5 linked regions of the Methanococcus maripaludis genome follow. The protein of the gene in region 5 binds, or shares a complex with, the protein of the main gene of each other region. Links are inferred from orthologs where the notes say so. Each region holds a gene or a part of one and is shown on either strand. Other genes may lie near its edges. The genes, in order: rpl18a, rpl7ae, HNP90_RS01260, HNP90_RS01245 and HNP90_RS01910.

What was found.
Region 1: HNP90_RS01910 (region 5) and rpl18a share a complex: the UniProt entries of both Methanocaldococcus jannaschii proteins name them as parts of the 50S ribosomal subunit. The link is inferred for Methanococcus maripaludis from one-to-one orthologs.
Region 2: HNP90_RS01910 (region 5) and rpl7ae share a complex: the UniProt entries of both Methanocaldococcus jannaschii proteins name them as parts of the 50S ribosomal subunit. The link is inferred for Methanococcus maripaludis from one-to-one orthologs.
Region 3: HNP90_RS01910 (region 5) and HNP90_RS01260 share a complex: the UniProt entries of both Methanocaldococcus jannaschii proteins name them as parts of the 50S ribosomal subunit. The link is inferred for Methanococcus maripaludis from one-to-one orthologs.
Region 4: HNP90_RS01910 (region 5) and HNP90_RS01245 share a complex: the UniProt entries of both Methanocaldococcus jannaschii proteins name them as parts of the 50S ribosomal subunit. The link is inferred for Methanococcus maripaludis from one-to-one orthologs.

The regions. Positions count from the first base shown.
Region 1 is NZ_JACDUL010000003.1:390,597-395,412, forward strand. What follows is about bases 1,263-4,015. They hold rpl18a (50S ribosomal protein L18Ae), read left to right. Parts: upstream 1,263-2,400; coding sequence 2,401-2,631; downstream 2,632-4,015. Other genes in these bases: argB (acetylglutamate kinase), read right to left, coding at 1,263-1,315; HNP90_RS07400 (50S ribosomal protein L31e), read left to right, coding at 1,411-1,662; HNP90_RS07405 (translation initiation factor IF-6), read left to right, coding at 1,699-2,382; HNP90_RS07415 (DUF2666 domain-containing protein), read left to right, coding at 2,743-3,165; mer (5,10-methylenetetrahydromethanopterin reductase), read right to left, coding at 3,230-4,015. Also shown: HNP90_RS07390 (P-II family nitrogen regulator), read right to left, coding at 1-31; more of argB, read right to left, coding at 431-1,262; more of mer, read right to left, coding at 4,016-4,192; 5-amino-6-(D-ribitylamino)uracil--L-tyrosine 4-hydroxyphenyl transferase CofH, read left to right, coding at 4,424-4,816.
Region 2 is NZ_JACDUL010000004.1:98,159-103,175, forward strand. What follows is about bases 860-3,813. They hold rpl7ae (50S ribosomal protein L7Ae), read left to right. Parts: upstream 860-2,136; coding sequence 2,137-2,490; downstream 2,491-3,813. Other genes in these bases: HNP90_RS08060 (DUF354 domain-containing protein), read right to left, coding at 860-870; HNP90_RS08065 (methanogenesis marker 12 protein), read left to right, coding at 1,013-1,990; HNP90_RS08075 (30S ribosomal protein S28e), read left to right, coding at 2,529-2,759; HNP90_RS08080 (50S ribosomal protein L24e), read left to right, coding at 2,779-2,967; HNP90_RS08085 (beta-propeller domain-containing protein), read right to left, coding at 3,061-3,813. Also shown: more of HNP90_RS08060, read right to left, coding at 1-859; more of HNP90_RS08085, read right to left, coding at 3,814-5,017. UniProt on the Methanocaldococcus jannaschii protein: Multifunctional RNA-binding protein that recognizes the K-turn motif in ribosomal RNA, the RNA component of RNase P, box H/ACA, box C/D and box C'/D' sRNAs.
Region 3 is NZ_JACDUL010000001.1:234,026-236,709, forward strand. It holds HNP90_RS01260 (uL15 family ribosomal protein), read left to right. Parts: upstream 1-968; coding sequence 969-1,400; downstream 1,401-2,684. Other genes in the region: HNP90_RS01250 (30S ribosomal protein S5), read left to right, coding at 1-455; HNP90_RS01255 (50S ribosomal protein L30), read left to right, coding at 490-954; secY (preprotein translocase subunit SecY), read left to right, coding at 1,628-2,684. UniProt on the Methanocaldococcus jannaschii protein: Binds to the 23S rRNA.
Region 4 is NZ_JACDUL010000001.1:229,959-234,989, forward strand. Bases 2,064-5,031 are described here. They hold HNP90_RS01245 (50S ribosomal protein L18), read left to right. Parts: upstream 2,064-3,240; coding sequence 3,241-3,822; downstream 3,823-5,031. Other genes in these bases: HNP90_RS01230 (50S ribosomal protein L6), read left to right, coding at 2,064-2,324; HNP90_RS01235 (50S ribosomal protein L32e), read left to right, coding at 2,334-2,741; HNP90_RS01240 (50S ribosomal protein L19e), read left to right, coding at 2,768-3,217; HNP90_RS01250 (30S ribosomal protein S5), read left to right, coding at 3,833-4,522; HNP90_RS01255 (50S ribosomal protein L30), read left to right, coding at 4,557-5,021. In the rest of the region: HNP90_RS01210 (30S ribosomal protein S4e), read left to right, coding at 1-598; HNP90_RS01215 (50S ribosomal protein L5), read left to right, coding at 627-1,172; HNP90_RS01220 (30S ribosomal protein S14), read left to right, coding at 1,182-1,343; HNP90_RS01225 (30S ribosomal protein S8), read left to right, coding at 1,362-1,754; more of HNP90_RS01230, read left to right, coding at 1,776-2,063. UniProt on the Methanocaldococcus jannaschii protein: This is one of the proteins that bind and probably mediate the attachment of the 5S RNA into the large ribosomal subunit, where it forms part of the central protuberance.
Region 5 is NZ_JACDUL010000001.1:342,547-347,463, forward strand. What follows is about bases 983-3,836. They hold HNP90_RS01910 (50S ribosomal protein L3), read left to right. Parts: upstream 983-1,834; coding sequence 1,835-2,839; downstream 2,840-3,836. Other genes in these bases: HNP90_RS01905 (translin family protein), read right to left, coding at 983-1,567; rpl4p (50S ribosomal protein L4), read left to right, coding at 2,870-3,628; HNP90_RS01920 (50S ribosomal protein L23), read left to right, coding at 3,650-3,836. In the rest of the region: HNP90_RS01890 (NAD(P)H-hydrate dehydratase), read left to right, coding at 1-356; HNP90_RS01895 (DUF4870 domain-containing protein), read right to left, coding at 371-688; more of HNP90_RS01905, read right to left, coding at 977-982; more of HNP90_RS01920, read left to right, coding at 3,837-3,910; HNP90_RS01925 (50S ribosomal protein L2), read left to right, coding at 3,951-4,673; HNP90_RS01930 (30S ribosomal protein S19), read left to right, coding at 4,712-4,917. UniProt on the Methanocaldococcus jannaschii protein: One of the primary rRNA binding proteins, it binds directly near the 3'-end of the 23S rRNA, where it nucleates assembly of the 50S subunit.

The sequences.
Region 1 (4,816 bases), on a different replicon or contig from region 5:
CTATTCTTATTATAGCTTCGATTTTTTTCATTTGAACACCCCTTCGTGTCTTAGATATTTTTTAAAATTGATAAAGTGATAATCATAATGCGCATATGAAATTTCGATTTTTTAAGGACATTTAATATTTTTGTAAATAGGGGTATATTACCTTATTTTTCAATAAGGTAATTCGGTTATTTGGTTTTTAATAGTTTTTAATGGTTTTTTGGCTATTTTAAGGTTAATGGTGCGATATAGTGATTTGGTTGGTGCGTTTCGGAAGGAACCGGAATTCCTTTTCCGATAATAATACATGAGTTATCCTGATATATAAAGATAATTTAAATCTAAAAATTTAAATCTTTTTTAATCCAAATAGTCCGATAAAGGGATATATTTTGCAAATAAAAGAAGAATCTAAGGAGTTTAAAAAATTAAAAAAAGAAATTTATTCTCTTACAACCATTGTACCTACACCATCTTCGGTAAAAATTTCCAGAAGAACTGCGTGAGGTGTTTTTCCATTCACAATGTGCACACTTTGGACCCCTTTGTCAAGTGCATTGATGCATGCTTCGATTTTTGGGATCATTCCACCAGTAATCAGTCCTCTTTCAATCATACCTTCGATTTGCGAAATTGTTAATTTCCTGTGAAGGGTGGATGGATCTTTTATATCGTCCATTATTCCATCAACGTCTGTGACCATTATTAGCTTTTCAGCGTTCATTGCACCGGCAATATCTCCTGCAGCAATGTCTGCGTTTAAATTTAAATCATTTCCTTGGTGATCAACACCGATCGGGGAAATTACTGGGATATACCGTTTTTCAACTAATATATCTATTAACTTAGTGTCTACGTGTTCAACTTCCCCAACCATTCCAAGATCTACTTCGATTTTTTGACTGTCTTTCATTAAATACTGGATTTTTTTCTTTGCTTTGATCAGTTGACCTGATTTTCCAGATAAACCAACAGCTTTTCCACCATATAATTCTAATTTTGATACGATATCGCCGTTTATCTTACCTATAAGTACCATTTTAACAATTTCGAGTGTTTCTTCGTCAGTTACACGAAGCCCATGTATAAATTCTGGAGTTTTTCCCATTTTTTCCATCGCTCGATTGATTTCTGGGCCCCCGCCGTGTACTACTATCGGGTTTATGCCGACATATTTCAAAAGTACGAGGTCTTTTGCGATCCAGTTCTTTGCCTGCTCGTTTACCATGGCATGGCCGCCATACTTAATTAAAACCTTCTGATCGTGGAATTTACAGATGTAAGGCAGGGCTTCTATTAAAATTTCAGCTTTTGTGTATTCTTCCATGTATACCCGCTCACCAAAATATTTAAATATTGTTTTTTCATATTCTATATGATTTAATATTTATACATTTTTTAATCCATGCGGAGGTGCAGATTATGGAAGAAGAAAGAATATATACAATTCCTTTGAGAGACGTAACAAACAAAAGCCCTACAACAAAAAGAGCTCCAAGAGCTATACGGGCAATTAGGGAGTTCTTAAAGAAACACATGAAGTCAGACATTATAAAACTTGACAATTCGATCAATGAAAAAGTATGGGAAAGAAGTTTAAACAAAATCCCTGCTAAAGTTAGAGTTAAAGTTGTAAAAGAAGGAGATGTTGTTAAAGCAACATTAGTAGAATAATCTACCTGCTTCTTTCTCTAGAAACACTGTGGTACTATGATAATGAAAACATATTTTTCTGGAGTGTCCACACTAGGAGTACATTCACTCGCAACTGAAGACTATGGGTTTTTTCCTCTTTCAGTTGATCAAAAAACGATGGAACGTATGAAAAACGTACTCGACATTCCTGCAACTCAATTAAACATTTCAAACAGCTCTTTAATAGGCTCCTTATGTGTTGGAAACTCCAACGGACTTTTAGTACCTGACATAACGACTGAAAAAGAAGTTGAATTAATTAAAATGTTTTTAAAAGAAAACAGTCTGGATGTTAATTTAGAAAGACTTAAAGCTAAAAACACGGCATTTGGTAACTTAATATTAACTAACAACAAAGGATGCATAATTTCGGAAGAATTATCCAGATTTAGAAAAACTATTGAGGATGTTTTGGACGTAGAATCCGGAGTAGGAAACTATGCTGAACTCCCAACAGTTGGTTCAAATGGAGTTGCAACCGATAAAGGATGCCTGGTTCACCCACTAACTGATGAATTAGAATTAGAATGGATTCAAAACATTTTAAGAGTGGACTACGTTGAAAGGGGCACTGCAAATAGGGGTGTAACTTCAGTTGGCGCGTGCATTCTAGCAAACTCTAAAGGAGCTGTTGTCGGAGGCGACACGTCAGGTCCTGAAATCTTAAAAATTGAAGAAGCTCTAGATTTAATAGATTAATAATTTTTGGTGATATATATGGCAAAAATCATAAGAATTAAAGGAGAAATCCTTGGAAAAGACGAACCAATGGTATTCACAAAAGAATACAACGTTGTAAAAGAAGACGATGCGTTAGAAACCATGTACTCAGAAATGGGTAGCAAACACGCAGTAAAAAGGGCGTACATTAAAATTGTAGAAGTTTCTGAAATCTCAGAAGAAGACGTTCAAAATCCTATTTTGAAAAAAACACTTGAAATGTACTAATTACCTTACTTTTTTTATATATTGTTTTGATTTCAATTGAAACTATTTTATATAATTTAAACAGAATATAGTTTTTACGATAATATTAACTTGTTTTATTCAGGTGATTTTATGTCTGAAGAAAGAATACAGTTTAACGCCAAAAAAGGAAAATGGTACGTTTCTAAAAAAATTAAAATTGATGAAAATACATCCAATGAAGAAATCGCTAGAGTTTTAGCAGCGATTGAAGAAACACTTTCTGTAAAAATAAAAGATTTTTTGCCATTTGATATGGAAAAACTTGCAAAAATTGCAGATGAAATCTACGAAAAGAAAAAAGGAAGAGTTAGCGAAGAAGATATATCTGGAGCATTAGCAAAATTAAAATCTCCAGCAACTACAAAAAAATTGGGAACAATTGATGAAACAAAAGAAGGAAAAGAAATTTTAAAAAGACTTCTTACGGAAATTGTTTTAGAGAGACTTGGAATAACTTCGAAAATCGAAGCTAAAATGATTGAAAAATACATTGAAAAATCAAAGGCAAAATAAACCTTTAAAACTAAAATAAAACTCTTTTTTTGAAATTTAAAAAAAATTTAAAAAAGTTATTTAATTATTGGAATTCTTTAATGATTTTTCCAATTAATTTGATGCTTGTTTCTTTGTTTGGTCCGATTGGGGATCCAGCAACTACTTGTGTTACACCCATTGCTTCTAAGCCTTTAACTTTTTCTACAACTTCTTCAGGTGTACCGTATAATGCAAATCCTTCTAACATTGCTTCGTCAACGTTTCCGAATGCTGCACCGAAGTTTCCTTCTTTTAATCCTGCTCTGATTGCATCAACTTTAGCAGGGTCAATTCCGTGTCTTTCTAAGATCATAGGAGGTGAACCAGCAGCGATGAATGCTACAACTGGGATTGCTGCTTGTTTAGCTTTGTCTGCTTTTTTGTCTACTGACATGCATGCGTATGCTGCAACGTCAATTTCTGACATGCTTCTTCCTGCTGCTTCTGCTCCTTTTTTAATTAAAGGAACTGCTGCTTCGAAGTCTTTTGGGTTTGAAGCGTTAATTAAAACACCGTCAGCAATTGATCCTGCGGTTTCTAACATTTTTGGGCCTTGTGCTCCCATGTAGATTGGAACTTTTCCTGAAGGTTTAACTGCAAGTTGTGCTCCTTCTTCTAATCTTTTTCCAGCCATTAAAGCTTTCATGTCATCGATTGCTTTGATGATTGTTCCTACAGGTTTTGTCCATTCAATACCTAAAGCATCGAATGTTGCTTTGTCTCCAGGGCCGATACCGAATGTAGCTCTACCGCCGGATAATTCGTCTAATGTAGCCATTGCAGATGCTGCGATTGCAGGGCTTCTTACGTATGGGTTTGTAACACCAGGACCTAACTTGATCTTGTTTGTTGCTGCTGCAAGGTTTCCTAAGGTCATGTATACGTTTCTGTTGTTGTAGTGGTCTGTAATCCAGCAGAATTCAAATCCATTGTCTTCTGCCATTTTAACGTAGTATGCTAGTTTGGTTATTGGTTCGTTTGGAACAAATTCGATACCAAATTTCATTCTGCCACCTTCCTATTTCTAGAGTTTTAATATAACAAGTATAATTACTAATCAGGAATATAATGTACTTTCTATTCTCAATAAATAGAAAATTATATATATATTAAAGAACCTACAGCGAAATTTCGACCAATTAATAAACGTATTATCCAGATTAACGTAGTAATTAGCTATACTCAATTTTATATACGAAAACGCCTAAGTGGAACTTAGAAATTATCCGGTGATATAATGGATTTAACATCCTTTAAGGAAAAACAAATCTCAAAAAAAGAATGCCTTGAGTTGTTTGAAAATACTGAAAACTTTTTTGATGTAATAAAACTCGCAGATTCGCTTAGAAAGGATATCGTTGGAGATACGGTTACTTTTGTAAATAACACAAACATAGAAACCACAAACGTGTGCACAATGGGATGTAAATTCTGTGCATTTAGTGTTTCAAAAAACAGCCCTGACTCATTTAAATTAAGTTCTGATGAAATTGCTAAAAAAGCAGTTGTTGCTAAAAAAGCAGGACTTACCGAAGTTACAATTCACGGTGGAATTCACCCTGACGTTGATACGCACTTTCAAGTTGAAACACTAAATAAAGTAAATAGTGAAACTTCAAAACTCGGCGGA
Region 2 (5,017 bases), on a different replicon or contig from region 5:
AATCAAGTAGTTATCAACACCCAAAAGCTTTTCTGGATAGCAGGAAATTGTTGGAACGCCAAGAACTGCTGCTTCACGGTTCATTGTTCCGCCAGCACCAATCATTGCATCGGAATAATAAAGTAAAGATATTGCATCAATTGTTTTTGGAACCGTTACGCCCATTGATACGTATTTTTCCCTTTGGTCTTCGTCTCTTGGAAATGCAACAATATTGCAGTCCATCTGACTTTTTAATTTTTCAATAATCATTGGAATTATGTCTTTTTTTCCGTTACAGTACGAAGAATTGGGTCTTGGTCTCATTATTGCCAAAGGCAGTGATTCATCGATATTTAATTTTTCCTTTATCGATTCATCAATTGAAAATGAAGAATTTAACCTCGAATTAACATTAGAAACTTCACAAGTTCCTGCAAAAGAATCAATGTATTTTCCAAATGAACTTCCGTTTAAAACTAACTTTGTACCTTCCGGACATATTACGTCGTCCACAAGAGGAACCGTTAATCTGTTCTGTGCACTTGCGTGTTCATTGTCTAAAACAAATATTGAATGGATATTCATTCCAAATGATACTCTTGGAAGTTCCACAGAGTGTTTTGCAATTGCAATTTTTGGGTCCAATTTTTTTGCAATTTTTGTGAGTTCAATTACCCTTTTTGAAGAATTTATAAGCTTTTCTTCTAGCGAATCCGCATGATTTCCCACAGAAATATAATCATAACCATAAATGTCGATTAAATCTTCTAAACTCTGGAATTTTCTTGCAGTAATGTAGTATTCAATTCCTTCCCGATTGAATTTGTCAATCAATTGCGAAAAGTAATGAATATGAGGGGAATTTGTTAAATCGATCCATACATCCATAAAATCACCAATATATCTCTACTGGATCACTAAAATAATTCTATTTAGTAATGAGGTTAAATCAAAAAGTTCTTAATAAAGTAGTACTGTTTTATATATAACTATTGGTATTTGAAATTTATTATCTTTTGTATGGGAGATTATGATTGTTGTAGGGATTGATCACGGCACATCCGGAATTACCGCATGTGTGATGGAAAACAAAACTGTAAAATCTATTTTTAAGATGAAAAGAACTGAAATTAACGAAAATTCTTTTTTAAAAGAACTTGAAAAACATGTGAATTTAAATGACATCGATTTGATGGGCGTATGCTACTCGATGGGTGACGGAATAGATAAAATAACAGATATAAAAAAAGTTGAAAATAGGGGAGTAATAAACCTCGAAGGGATTGGAAAAAAGGTTGGTGGCGGAACGAAAGTTTATGATGAAATAAAATCATCAAATATTCCCGCAGTTGTCATTCCTGGACTTCATAAGGGCGTAAAAAGTATGGATGAAAGATTTAACGCCCTTTTTTCGCATATTGCATCTCCAGAAAAAATATCCATCTGCTACAATGCATACAAAACATTTGGCTTTGAAAATTTCATTCTTTCAGACATTTCTTCAAATACGGTTACGCTTTTGATAAAAAATGGTAAAATATTTGGCGGATTTGATGCATGCGTTGGTGCTGTTGGAATATTACATGGACCAATTGATTTAGAATTAATTAGAAATATCGATTCGAAAAAAATTACTGCAAATGAGGCTTTTTCAAAAGCGGGAGTTGTTAAAATTACAGATTCATACAAAGGCGTTGAAGATACGAAATTTGAAATTATGAGTAACTACAAAAAAGATAAAAAATGCACCTTAGCAGTTGATTCACTTGTTTTAAGCGTTTCTATGGAAATAAATTCTTTAATGTTTTTAAATCACGACAAAAATGTAGTTCTTGCAGGTTCCATTGGAACTTGGAAAAATCCAAATATTTCCGAAATGATAAAAGAAAATATCGATGGAAATGTTCTTGTTTTAGATGGGGACAGTGGTGCAGTCGGCAGTGCAATGATTGCAGAGGATATATTAAATGGTAAAAGGGAAATTCTAGGAATATCAGTTGATTTTTAAATTTTCTAAATTTTTAGACTTCATACCATAACTATTATATACCACTTTTCGATATATGGTAGTTGCCGCTCTTTTAAAACCATGATGATATGAGTGGGCGCCATCCGGATAAAAAAATTTTTTTAAGTGATGAAGGAGGTCATAATATGGCTGTATATGTTAAATTTGAAATATCACAAGAACTCGAAGAAAAAACTGCAGAAGTAGTTGCTAACGCTGAAAAAATCAAAAAAGGCGCTAACGAAGTTACAAAAGCAGTAGAAAAAGGAATTGCAAAATTAGTTGTAATCGCACAAGATGTACAACCTGAAGAAATCGTTGCACACATTCCAGTAATCTGCGACGAAAAAGGAATTGCATACTCATACAGTTCAACAAAAGAAGCTTTAGGAAAAGCTGCTGGTTTAGAAGTACCTACATCAGCTATTGCAGTTGTTGCTGAAGGAAGCGCTGACGAATTAAAAGATTTAGTTGAAAAATTAAATGGATTAAAAGCATAATTTTAGCAGCTAACAATAAATAAAATCAGGTGATTTAAATGGCTGATGATATGGTATACCAGGAAGCAGTGGCTGCTGAAGTTATCCAAATCAACGGAAGAACAGGAGTTACTGGTGAAATTTTCCAAGTAAGATGCAAAATCTTAGGTGGAAAAGACACAGGAAGGATCTTAACAAGAAACGTGAAAGGACCTGTTAAATTAGGCGACTTCATCATGTTAAGAGAAACCGAAAGAGAAGCAAAACAACTCGGTAAAAGAAGAAAATAATTCCCGCTAGGTGATTACAATGGAATGGAAAACATGTAGCTTTTGTGAAGGCACAATTGAACCTGGATGCGGAAAAAAATACGTTAAAAAAGACGGTTCAGTTATGCACTTCTGTTCATCAAAGTGTGAAAAGAACTTCAAACTCGGAAGAGTTGGAAGGAAAGTAAAATGGACTAACACTTTCAAAAGAATTAACAGAGGACAATAAATCCTCCAAATCTTTTTTAATATTTGTTTTAAATTAAAACTGGCTTTTTTGGAAAATATTTTAAAAATTTAAAAAAAGAAATGAAATTTTTAGTTATTCTATTGTTATTTTATAGATTTTAGTGTTTGTTGAGCTTTCACGTCCTTCCCATGAACGGTAGTAATCAAATGTTATTTCAACTTCTCCAGATTCTGTTGCATTAAAAGTCCACTCGTGAACTCCGCCTGCACCAACTACGCCTTCTTCTACGTTGTTTTGAATGTACTCATCAGACAACAATTCTATTTTACTATCGTCATTTATTGTATAATTCCACGTGTAGCCTGTTGTCGGGTTTTCATCAAGTTTTATAGTCATATTTTCCCCCAAAACCATCTTTTCTTCAGTAGTTTCTACTTCAACATCTGAAGTATCTTCTACTGATTCAATGTAAGGTTCATAATAAGGATATTCATATTTTGGCAAATTAATTGTTTTTACGGTTTCCCAAGTATTTTCATCAATTACGTGTATTTCGTAATTTGAAAACGTGTAGAGATAGACTCCAATATACAAAGACCTTAAAACACTGTAGTCTTTGAAAACGTCATCTTTAACCATTTTAATTCCATTTTCATTAACTTCGAAAGCGTATGCGTGGCTTCCTGCCGGAAGTACGAGTATTTCTTTTTCAGAATCCCACAAAAATGCGTGGTGTTCGTATAGTGCAGTTGACCAGTACTCGTTTAATGAATATTTCGAAAGTTCCATTGGGTTTTCAAAGTCAGATATGTCAAATAATGAAATTTTTACCATATTTGAATCATCTTTTCCAATTCCAATTAATTTATTGTTCCCAATTGGATGTAAATAAGTAGAATATCCCGGAATTTTTAGTTCACCGAGTACTTCCGGATTTTTTGGATCTTCTAAATCAATTACAAGTAAAGGATCAGTTTCTTTATAAGTTACAATGTAGGCTTTATCCCCGATAAACCTTGCAGAGTATATCCGTTCCCCTTTTTCAAGTTCGGTCACTTTTCCAACGATTTCCATGTTTTCGTCAAATACATAAATGTTATTTGTTTGAATATCCCTGTATCTCCAGTCGTTTCCGATTGTTGTTGCAATTCTTAAATTTCCATTGTATTCATCCATTGAAAAGCTGTTTAAAATGGTTCCAGGAACTTTTCCGCTTGTTAATTCAAAACTTTCGAGGTTTATTTTTACAATGCCTGTTCCCTCAAGTTCTTCCCAGTTTTCATTTAAATATAATTCATAATCATTTTCAATTTCATTTTCCAGATTATTCATTTCTTCTGAAGATAATGTTTTTAAATAATCTTCAAGAGTTTCCGTCATCTGTAAGTATTTTGCACTGTCTCCAAAGTCAGTGTTTGAAAATATTCGATCAAGTTTGTCAGATACTTCTTTTGGGAAATATTTATCGCTATTTTTCCATATGAAATCCATCATTAGTTTATCTTCATTGTAATCCAGTTCATAAGCAAAATAAATGTTTTTTTCTGAAACATAGACCGTATTACTGTATGAACCAACTAAAGCTACCGTGTTTTCAATATCTCCGCTTTCAATGTCCATTGATGAAATAATATAGGTTGATTCAAACCTAGGGTAGATAATATCTGGAATTACTGGAATGTATATATCATCATAGCCAATTTTAACGTTATTCCAGATTATCGGCCCATTTATTCCGTATTCCTGAACTATTAAATATAATTCTCCGTCAATTAATCTTGAATCAACATAAGATTCGTTTAAATATTTTGCCCATATTAATTCAGGCGTTCTTGGATTTGAAATATCGTAATTTTTAATTCCATCATAAGTAATTACAATTAAATTATCCCCATCAAGGTAGAGATTTCCACCTTCCGAGATATTTCCAATTATTTGAGCTGTTTCTGCAGGCAATGCATCGATTACATAGGTACTCTGGCCCCAGTATGAACTTGACCATACTGGAGCTTGGGTTGTATAAAATATAAAGTCCCCATTGGTTTTTACAATGTCAGCTTCATCAACACCAATTACCTGAACATTTGTT
Region 3 (2,684 bases), 110 kb from region 5 along the record:
GAAGAGCAAGATACAGAGCAACTGTTGTTGTAGGTAACAAAAACGGATACGTTGGAGTAGGCATGGGTAAATCAAAAGAAGTTGGCCCTGCTATCAGAAAAGCAATTGCTCACGCAAAATTATCATTAATCAAAGTTAGAATTGGCTGCGGTTCATGGGAATGCGGTTGCGGATACCCTCACTCAATCCCATTCACAGCTAAAGGAGCTTGTGGTAGCGTTAAGGTAGAATTACTTCCTGCACCTAGGGGTGTTGGTTTAGTTGCTGGTAACGTTGCAAAAGCTGTTTTAGGTCTTGCAGGAATAAAAGATGCATGGACTAAAACATTTGGTGACACAAGAACCACATACAACTTTGCTGAAGCTACATTCGATGCATTAAACAACTTAAACTTCGTAAGATGCTTACCTGCACAAAAGGAAAAATTAGGTCTTACAGAAGGAAGAGTACTCTAATTTATTACTTTTTAAGAAAAAAGGTGATTAAAACATGGCTTACGCAGTTGTAAGAGTCAGAGGAAGCGTAGGTGTTAGAGGAAACATCGCAGATACCATGAAGATGTTGAGATTACACCGAGTAAACCACTGTGTTGTAATTCCAGACAATGAACACTACACTGGAATGATAAAAAAAGTTAAAGATTATGTAACCTACGGTGAAATCGATAAAGATACACTCGTAGCTTTAATTCTAAAAAGAGGAAGACTTCCTGGAAACAAAAGATTAACTGAAGAACTCGTAAAAGAGTTAACAGAACTTCCAGTTGAAGAGTTAGCTGAAAAAATAATTGCTGGCGAAATCAAAATAAAAGATACGCCAATCAAACCAGTATTCAGATTACACCCTCCAAGAAAAGGATACGATAGAGCAGGAGTCAAAAAAGGATTCTCAATTGGCGGTGCCTTAGGTTACAGATCTGGTAAAATCAACGATTTATTGAATAAAATGATGTAATTTAAGGTGATTTAATGATTAGAAAAAGCAAAAAAATCACGAAAATGAGAGGCTCCAGAACCTGCGGATATGGAGAAGCTAAAAAACATAGAGGCGCTGGCCACAGAGGTGGTAGGGGTAACGCTGGTCACCAGAAACATAAATGGTTGTCAGTCTGTAAATTCAATCCTGATTACTTCGGTAAATACGGATTCAACAGAAACCCCGGCCTTATAAAACAGTTAGAAACTATTAACATTGGAGAATTGGAAGAATACATCTTAAAATACAAAGATGCATTCCAAGTAGAAGATGGAAAAGTTGTAGTTGATGCTACCGAAATCGGATACGAAAAAGTTCTCGGAAAAGGAAGAATCTCAACCGCAATGGTTGTAAAAGCAGTTGAATTCTCTGAAGGAGCTAAAGAAAAAATTGAGGCTGCCGGTGGAGAATTTGTTGAATTATAATTCAATTAAGAACCACTTACTTCATTTAATCCTGCTTTTTCTTATTTTTGATAGTGGATACTATGAAAATCCAAATCAAATAACTACTCATTTTTTAGAATATTTTGTAGATGCGAAAACTATATCCAATACTTTTTCCAAAAATTATCTTAATGATTATATTTGATAAAAAATTTCGTGTTTTTATCATTTATTGAAATTTATAATGTTTATTCCAAGGTGAGAATTTGGAAAGTTTTCTATTAAAAATAAAACCTATACTTGAGTTAATTCCTGAAGTAAAAAGACCGTTAAAAGAAATTTCATTTAAAGAAAAATTACAATGGACTGCACTTGTGCTTGTACTCTACTTTATTTTGGGTACAATTGATATTTACACTGGCGGTTCAGAAATGCCTGCAATATTTGATTTCTGGCAAACAGTTACTGCTTCAAAAATGGGTACTTTGATCACCCTTGGTATCGGGCCAATTGTAACTGCAGGGATTATCATGCAGCTTTTGGTTGGATCTGAAATTATAAGTCTGGACCTATCAAAACCGATGAATAGAGCATTGTTCCAAGGTTTACAAAAGTTATTTGGTATAGCACTATGTTTCCTCGAAGCTTTAATGTTTGTTGGAGCAGGTGCGTTTGGTACACTAACTCCACTTTTAATGGTTATATTGGTACTGCAACTTGCACTTGGTGCTATATTAATTATTTATCTTGATGAAATTGTTTCAAGATACGGTATCGGTTCAGGTATCGGTCTTTTCATTGCGGCAGGAGTTTCACAAACAATATTTGTAGGAACTTTTGGTGCAGAAGGGTACTTATGGAAATTCTTCAGTGCAATGACTGTTGGAAGTTTATGGACTGCATTGGAATATATTTTACCAATACTCGGTACAATACTTGTATTCCTGGTTGTAGTTTACGTTGAAAGTATCAGAGTTGAAATTCCTCTCGCACATGGAAGAGTAAAAGGTGCAGTTGGAAAATACCCGATAAAATTCATTTATGTTTCAAACTTGCCAGTTATCCTTGCTGCAGCATTGTTTGCAAACATCCAGCTCTGGGGGATGTTTTTAGAAAAAATGGGTTTCCCAATTCTTGGACATTATACGAGCGGTAGGGCAACTGATGGGCTTGCATACTACTTCTCAACACCATATGGAATCTCAAGCTTAATTGCAGACCCACTTCATGCGGTATTTTACACAATAATGATGATAATATTCTGTATATTGTTTGGTCTTTTCTGGGTTGAAACATCTGGACTCGATGCAAAATCAATGGCCA
Region 4 (5,031 bases), 110 kb from region 5 along the record:
GTTAGTTGTAAGAGACGTATTAAAATACGCTGACAACGCAAGAGAAGCTAAAAAAATTATCCAAACGGGAAAAATCTTAATCGATGGATTAAAAAGAAAGGAATACAAACACCCTGCTGGATTAATGGATGTTTTATCAATCCCTGAAATGGATGAAAACTACCTTGTATTATTTGACGAAAGCGGAAGAATCAGCTTGAAAAAAACTGACAAAACCGATGCAAAATTATGCAAAATCGTGAACAAAACTGTTATAAAAGGCGGTCACATTCAATTAAACCTTCACGATGGTAGAAACCAGATTGTAAAAGTTTCAGACGCTACAAAAGCTGAAGAAGATGTTTACAAAACAGGAGACAGCGTTTTAGTTTCAATTCCAGAACAGTCAATTGTTGGACATGTTGCATTCGGCGAAGGAAAATTAGCATACGTAACTGGCGGTAAACACGTTGGAGAATTTGCTAAAATCGTTGAAGTGGAAAACAGAGCATTGTACTCAGATATTGTAACTTTAGAAAACAAAGATGGCGAGAAATTTAAAACCGTTAAGCCTTACGTATTTATCGTAGGTCAAGACGAGCCAGTAATTTCGATGTAATGCCCATAAAATTAGAGGAGGACGAAACATGTCATTCCAAGAAGTTTGGGAAAAAGAACCTATGAAAAAACCAAGAATCCAAAAAGTCACAGTAAACTTCGGTGTAGGTGAAGCTGGAGATAGGTTAACAATAGGTGCAAAAGTTATTGAAGAACTCACTGGCCAATCACCAGTAAGGACTTTAGCTAAACAGACAAACCCTGCATTTGGTATCAGAAAAAAGTTACCAATTGGATTAAAAGTAACATTAAGAGGAAAGAACGCTGAAGAATTCCTCGGAAATGCATTCAGTGCATTTAAAACATGTGGTAAAGTACTCTATGCGTCATCATTTGATCAGGTTGGAAACTTCTCATTTGGTGTTCCTGAACATATTGACTTCCCAGGTCAAAAGTACGACCCATCAATTGGAATCTATGGTATGGATATCTGTGTAACCTTTGAAAAATCAGGATACAGAGTAAAATCCAGAAAAGTTAAAAGAAGCCACATTCCAAAGAAACACTTAGTTACCAAAGACGAAGCTATCGAATACATCCAAGCTAAATTCGATACTGAAGTAGTCAGGGAATAAGGTGAAAGAATGACAAAAACACCATTTAAGACAAAATTCGGCCAAGGTTCTAAAGTTTGCAAAAGATGCGGAAGAAAAGGGCCAGGAATTATCAGAAAATACGGATTAAATTTATGCAGACAATGCTTCAGAGAATTAGCACCAAAATTAGGATTTAAAAAGTACGATTAAGGACAAGGAGGTAACAATATGAGTTTAATGGACCCTCTTGCAAACGCATTAAACCACGTATCCAACTGCGAAAGTGTGGGTAAAAACGTAGCTTACTTGAAACCTGCTTCAAAATTAATTGGAAGAGTTCTAAATGTTATGCAGGATCAAGGATACATTGGAAACTTCGAATACATTGAAGACGGAAAAGCGGGTGTCTACAAAGTTGATTTAATCGGACAAATCAACAAGTGTGGAGCTGTAAAGCCTAGATTCGCAGTTAAAAACCATGACTTCGAAAAATTCGAAAAGAGATACTTACCAGCTAAAGGTTTCGGATTGTTAATCGTAAGTACCCCAAAAGGATTAATGACACATGACGAAGCTAGAAACGCTGGAGTAGGTGGAAGATTAATTTCCTACATATACTAAGGACATTATGGAGGTATTCTTATGCCAGTTGCAGCTTTAATAAGGGAAGAAATCGAAATTCCTGAAAACGTCAACGTTGAAGTTAACGGCAGCACAGTTGCTGTTAAATCAGGTGCAAAAGAACTTAAAAGAGATTTGTTGTACCCTGGAATCGAAATAAGCACAGAAGACGGAAAAGTTGTTATTGAGTGTACATTCCCAAGAAAAGCACAAACTGCAATTGTTGGAACCTACAGATCACACATTCAAAACATGATCACAGGTGTTACTGACGGATTTGAATACAAATTAGTAATCAGATACGCTCACTTCCCAATGAAAGTTAGTGCTAAAGGAAACACTGTAACCATTGACAACTTCTTAGGAGAAAAATACACCAGAACTGCTAAAATCATGGATGGAGTCACTGTAAAAGTTAGTGGTGAAGAAGTGATTGTAAGTGGAGCTAACAAAGAATTTGTTGGTCAAACCGCTGCAAACATCGAACAAGCTACTAAAGTTAAAGGAAGAGACACAAGAATATTCCAAGATGGCATCTACATTGTAGAAAAAGCAGGCAAGGTATTATAAGGTGGTCTCATGAGTGAATTCAAAAGATTAATGAGATTAAAACTCAAAATGAAACAGAAAAGACCTGAATTTAAAAGACAGGACTGGTTCAAGTGTTCAAGAATTGGAACTAGCTGGAGAAGACCTTTTGGTAAACACAGCGGTATGAGAATAGGATTGACACATAGGGCTGCTGTTGCTACAGTAGGTTACAGAGGACCTGCTCTTGTTAGAGGTTTACACCCATCAGGCTTACAAGATATTCTTGTTAACAACGTAAAAGAATTAGTTGCAATAAACCCTGAAATTCAAGGTGCAAGAATTGCAGCTACCGTTGGTAAAAGAAAAAGAATAGAAATCGTTAAAAAAGCTAATGAATTAGGAATTAGAGTATTTAACGTATCCAAACAAAAACAGGAAGAATTCTTAAGTTTATAATCTCGCTTAAGATATAAGGTGATATTATGGATGTATCAACCCAAAGAAGAATTGCTGCAGCTGTTTTGGATTGCGGTATCGATAGGGTATGGATTGATCCTGAAAACCTGGAAAAAGTCAAAATGGCCATCACAAAAGATGACATTAGACTTTTAATTAACGATGGAGTCATTGTTAAGAAACAGGAAAAAGGAATCAGTAGCGCTAGGAAAAAAGAAGTTCAAGAACAGAAGAGAAAAGGAAAGAGAAAAGGTCCTGGTTCAAGAAAAGGGGCTAAAGGTGCAAGAACTCCTAAAAAAGAAAAATGGATGAACACCATCAGGCCACTTAGAAAAATGCTGAAAGACTTAAGAGAAAATGAAAAAATCGAAAGATCAGCATACAGAAAACTCTACAGAATGGCTAAAGGTGGCGCATTCAGAAGTAGAAATCACATGAAGTTATACATGAAAGAACACGGAATTTTAGCTGAATAACTCAAATTTAAGGAGGAATGACTATGGCAAAGAACGCCAAATTCAGAGTTCCTTTTAGAAGAAGAAGAGAAGGAAAAACTGATTTCAGACAAAGGTTAGGATTATTATTGTCTGGCAAACCTAGATTAGTTGCGAGAAAATCCTTAAACAATGTGATCGCTCAGCTTATGGCATACGATGAAAAAGGGGACGTTGTTTTAGTTTCAGCACACTCCAGAGAACTCGTTAAAATGGGTTACAAAGGCCACTGCGGAAATTTACCTGCAGCATACTTAACAGGTTTATTGTTAGGTAAAAAGGCTGTTAAAGAAGGAGCAGAAGAAGCTATATTAGACAAAGGTCTTCACAGAGCTACCAAAGGAGCTGCAATTTTCGCTGTTTTAAAAGGCGCACTCGATGCAGGTATGGATATACCTCACGGTGATGAAATCATCGCAGATGAAGAAAGATTAAACGGAACTCACGTTAAAAATTACGCAGAATCTTTAAAAGAAGATGCTGATGCGTACAAAAAACAGTTCTCAAAATACTTAGAAAAAGGATTAAACCCAGAAGACTTGCCAGAACACGTTGAAGAACTGAAAGAAAAAATCCTTAACTTATAAGGTGATATAAATGGCTGAAAAAAAGGCTGAAAAAAGAGCTGAAAAAAGAAAATTCAATACCGAAGCTTGGGAACCAAAAACCCAAATCGGTAGAATGGTTAAGGAAGGAACAATTTCAGACATTAACTACATTATGGATAAAGGTCTTCCCTTATTAGAACCTGAAATTGTTGATGCACTCTTACCCGATCTAGAAGAGCAAGTTTTGGACGTTAAATTGGTTCAAAGAATGCACAAATCTGGAAGAAGAGCAAGATACAGAGCAACTGTTGTTGTAGGTAACAAAAACGGATACGTTGGAGTAGGCATGGGTAAATCAAAAGAAGTTGGCCCTGCTATCAGAAAAGCAATTGCTCACGCAAAATTATCATTAATCAAAGTTAGAATTGGCTGCGGTTCATGGGAATGCGGTTGCGGATACCCTCACTCAATCCCATTCACAGCTAAAGGAGCTTGTGGTAGCGTTAAGGTAGAATTACTTCCTGCACCTAGGGGTGTTGGTTTAGTTGCTGGTAACGTTGCAAAAGCTGTTTTAGGTCTTGCAGGAATAAAAGATGCATGGACTAAAACATTTGGTGACACAAGAACCACATACAACTTTGCTGAAGCTACATTCGATGCATTAAACAACTTAAACTTCGTAAGATGCTTACCTGCACAAAAGGAAAAATTAGGTCTTACAGAAGGAAGAGTACTCTAATTTATTACTTTTTAAGAAAAAAGGTGATTAAAACATGGCTTACGCAGTTGTAAGAGTCAGAGGAAGCGTAGGTGTTAGAGGAAACATCGCAGATACCATGAAGATGTTGAGATTACACCGAGTAAACCACTGTGTTGTAATTCCAGACAATGAACACTACACTGGAATGATAAAAAAAGTTAAAGATTATGTAACCTACGGTGAAATCGATAAAGATACACTCGTAGCTTTAATTCTAAAAAGAGGAAGACTTCCTGGAAACAAAAGATTAACTGAAGAACTCGTAAAAGAGTTAACAGAACTTCCAGTTGAAGAGTTAGCTGAAAAAATAATTGCTGGCGAAATCAAAATAAAAGATACGCCAATCAAACCAGTATTCAGATTACACCCTCCAAGAAAAGGATACGATAGAGCAGGAGTCAAAAAAGGATTCTCAATTGGCGGTGCCTTAGGTTACAGATCTGGTAAAATCAACGATTTATTGAATAAAATGATGTAATTTAAGGTGA
Region 5 (4,917 bases):
TCTCAGAAATCGATGATAAAGAAATTCCAAAACTAATAAAAATGGCATATATCCAAAAAATGCCAAAAAATATGGTTGTAAAAGGAAGTAAAGACCATATTGTAACTGAAGGAAATATTATCGATATTGTTGAATATCCAAAATTTGAAGCAATGGAGTGTATCGGGGGAACTGGAGATACATTAACAGGACTTGCTTCTTCATTAATTGCATGCGGATTTAAAAGTGAAAAAGCTGGAATACTTGGATGCAAACTCAATAGAAAATTAGGAGAACTTGTAAAACCAAGGCCAAATACTCAAATTTATGAAATCATTCAAAAAATACCTGATGCTTTAAAAGAATTCGATTTATAAAAAAAGTAAAAAAATTAAATTTGTTTTGCAGCAATATCCCCAACTATTGGGAATCTGTATCTTTCTCCTTGGTAAGCCTTTATCATTCCAACAATCCAGATTATTAATCCGATTAAACTTAAAAGATTGCTTAAAATACCTCCAACCATGGGGACATAACCAGAAATTATATTTAAAACAAATATTGCCCCGAATGCTATTGTGGACTGCATTGCATGGAATTTTACAAAACTGCTTTCTTTTTCAAGGAGTAATACAATTATTCCCGAAATAAAACCCAAAAGGTATGCCAAAACTGCCGTGTGTGTATCTTTAAGACCAAATAGTGCCATAATCTACCTCTACCATAGTTTAACATCTATATTATCTGTTTGCCGGGAGTAATTATTACTTTTGGTTTGAACTACATCAAAAATTAATATCAATAGAAAAGTTTATATATGAAAACACCTTATTTCATTTTGCTTCGAAAAGCATTGGAAATTAGGGCAGTGGCTCAGCCTGGTTAGAGTGCTCGGCTGATAACCGAGTGGCCCGGGGTTCGAATCCCCGCTGCCCTACTTCTTTTTATTTTAGGAAAATTAATTTGTATATTTAAATATATAAGTAATTAAAAAAGGTTATTTATTAAATTTAGAAAGTTCCATCCTAAGTTTCAGGTTTTCGTTGAAGTTAACTATATCTCCGTGAGTTTTTTCGATTAAACTTCTTGAAACATCCTGTTTTCTTCTAAGTCCATCAATTACATGGTAGTTATCAAATTCCATCAAAAAGTCGTAAATATTTTCCATATATTCAAAATAAAGTTCTGCTTTTGTTTTTTCATCTTTTCGAATCGATTCAAGAATTATTCTTCTAAGTTCACCGATAACGTCGCACAATCCCAAAATATAGTTTTCTTCTAAGATGTTTTCAAAATCAGAAAACCCCAAAATTTTGTTTTCGAAAATTATCGAATGGTAAACTCTTGCTTCAACATACTCCTGTTCTGGAGTTCCCCGATATTTTTGGAATTCAAAGTGATCTTCTGAAAAGTTTTTTAATTCTTTTAATTTTTCTTCGATATCTGAAAAATCCACCATTTCCCCTTTCTGTATTCTTCTAATAATCAGTCCAGAATCTTTTACAATTTCCCTTGAAATCTTCAAAATTTTTTCCCGCGTATTATTCTTTTTTTCGAAGAATTCTATTAAATAAGAACTATTTTTCACATAATCACCCTTTTTTATTAACCAAATACAATAATAACTAAAAATATTTCTTTTTTAAAATAAATACTGATTTAGTCAGTTGTGGAGTTAACTATATATATTGTAATGATTAATGTTTGTAGGCAACTATGTGGAAGACCTGAAAAGGCGTAAGCCATTAATAGGTTGCTTTGTTTTTAAAAAAACTTAACAAACACTTCAAAAAACGACTAGTTCTACGCGAATAAAACACGGGAATTCTAGTTAACTATCATAGGAGGTTATACTATGGGTATGAAAAAAAGCAGACCTCGTAGAGGTTCCCTAGCATTTAGCCCAAGAAAAAGAGCTAAGAAATTAGTTCCTAAAATCAGATCATGGCCTGCAGATAAAAAAGTAGGGCTCCAAGCATTCCCTGTATACAAAGCAGGAACAACACATGCTTTATTGATCGAAAATAACCCAAAAAGTCCAAACAATGGTCAGGAAGTATTTACACCTGTAACCGTATTAGAAACACCGGACGTTACCGTAGCAGGAATCAGACTCTACGAAAAAACAACCAAAGGGTTAAAAGCATTAACTGAAGTATGGGCTGAACAGTTAGACAACGACTTAGGAAGAAAATTAACTTTAGTTAAGAAAGAAGAGAAAAAAACTGCTGATGCTTTAGACGCAGTTTTAGAAAAAGCTACAGAAGTAAGAGTTATTGTTCACACAAACCCAAAAACTACAGGAATACCAAAGAAAAAACCTGAAGTTGTTGAAATCAGAATTGGTGGATCATCAGTTGCTGAAAGATTAGCTTACGCTAAAGAAATCTTAGGCAAAACACTCGCAATTAGCGATGTATTTGAAGCTGGAGAAATTATCGATACTTTAGCAATTACTAAAGGTAAAGGATTCCAAGGATCAGTTAAAAGATGGGGAATCAAAGTTCAATTTGGAAAACACCAAAGAAAAGGTGTTGGTAGACACACAGGTTCAATCGGTCCATGGAGACCAAGAAGAGTTATGTGGACTGTACCATTACCTGGTCAGATGGGTTTCCACCAAAGAACTGAATACAACAAAAGAATCTTAAAATTAGGCAGCGAAGGCGCTGAAATTACACCTAAAGGCGGATTCTTAAACTACGGTGCTGTTAAAAACGGCTACGTTGTAGTTAAGGGAACTGTTCAAGGTCCTGCAAAAAGATTAGTAGTTTTAAGAGGATCTGTAAGAGCTGCTGAAGACAAATTCGGCTTACCAGAAGTTGCTTACATCAGTACAGAATCCAAACAAGGAAACTAATTACTCAAAAACACGAGCAGGTGTTAACTTATGAATGTTAAAGTTTACAATTTAGATGGTTCTGAAAAGGGAGATATCGAATTACCCGCTGTATTTGAAACTGAATACAGACCAGATTTAATCAAAAGGGCAGTAATCTCATCATTAACCGCAAAATTACAACCAAAAGGTTGCGATGCATTTGCAGGTTACAGAACTTCAGCAAAATCAATCGGAAAAGGACACGGTAAAGCTAGAGTTAGAAGAACCGCACAAGGTGCTGGTGCATTCGTTCCTCAAGCAGTTGGTGGAAGAAGAGCTCACCCTCCAAAAGTTGAAAAAATCTTATTCGAAAGAATAAACAGAAAAGAAAAATTAAAAGCATTAGCAAGCGCTATTGCTGCTTCAGCAATTCCAGAAATTGTTTCAGCAAGAGGCCACAAAATCGAAGGTGTTCCTTCATTACCTTTAGTTGTTAACGCAGACTTTGAAAGCCTTGCTAAAACAAAAGAAGTTTTAGAGGTTTTTAAAACTTTAAAATTAGATGCTGATTTAGCAAGAGCTAAAGACGGTATTAAAATTAAAGCTGGAAGAGCTAAATTAAGAGGCAGAAAATACAAAAAACCAAAAAGTGTTTTGGTTGTTGTAGGCGATGCATGTGAAGCAATTGCTGCATCAAGAAATCTCGCAGGTGTAGATGTAATTACAGCTAATGACTTAAGCGCAATACACATTGCACCAGGAACAATGGCTGGAAGATTAACACTCTGGACTGAAAATGCCATTGAAAAAATAAACGGAAGATTTTAAGCTCAATACGAGGTGAATGGCATGGATGCCTTTGATGTTATAAAAACACCAATCGTTAGTGAAAAAACAATGAAACTCATTGAAGAAGAAAACAGATTGGTATTTTACGTTGAAAGAAAAGCAACAAAAGCAGACATTAGAGCAGCAATCAAAGAATTGTTCGATGCTGAAGTTGCAGATATAAACACAAGCATTACTCCAAAAGGAAAGAAAAAAGCATACATTACGTTGAAATCTGAATACAACGCTGGAGAAGTAGCTGCAAGTTTAGGAATCTACTAATTCGATTTAAGAAAACACTATTAAATAATATGGTGATATAATGGGTAAAAGACTGATTTCCCAGAATAGAGGACGAGGGACTCCAAAATACAGATCCCCAACTCATAAAAGAAAAGGTGCAGTTAAATACAGAAGTTACGACGAAATGGAAAAGGACGGAAAAATCCTCGGAACCGTTGTTGATATCTTACACGACCCAGGAAGATCTGCACCAGTAGCAAAAGTAAGATTTGCTAACGATGAAGAAAGATTAGTATTAATTCCAGAAGGAATTCAGGTTGGAGAAGAGATTGAATGCGGTATCAGCGCAGAAATCAAACCGGGAAACGTTTTACCACTTGGTGAAATCCCAGAAGGTATTCCAGTATACAACATTGAAACCATCCCTGGAGATGGCGGTAAATTAGTAAGATCTGGCGGATGCTACGCACACGTTGTTTCACACGATGTTGGAAAAACAATCGTAAAATTACCTTCAGGCTTTTCAAAAGTTCTAAACCCTGCATGTAGGGCAACAGTTGGTGTTGTTGCAGGTGGTGGAAGAAAAGAAAAACCATTTGTTAAAGCAGGTAAAAAACACCATTCATTAAGCGCTAAAGCTATTGCATGGCCAAAAGTTAGAGGTGTTGCAATGAACGCTGTAGATCACCCTTACGGTGGTGGAAGACACCAGCACTTAGGAAAACCATCAAGCGTTTCAAGACATACCTCCCCAGGTAGAAAAGTAGGACATATCGCTTCAAGAAGAACCGGTAGGAAATAATAACTTAAGCTATCTCTTTAAATTTTAAAGGTGAAAACATGGCCAGACAAAAAAAATATAGTGGCAAAGGTGGCGCAAGAAAGAAGAATAAACAAAAACAAAGTGTAGCACCAAGAAGAAGAGTAGAATTCAAATACAAAGGTTTCACTTTGGAAGAACTTCAAGAAATGCCTATCAAAAAATTCATGGAAATTGTTCCTTCAAGACAGAGAAGAACAATGCTCAGAGGAATTACCCCTAACCA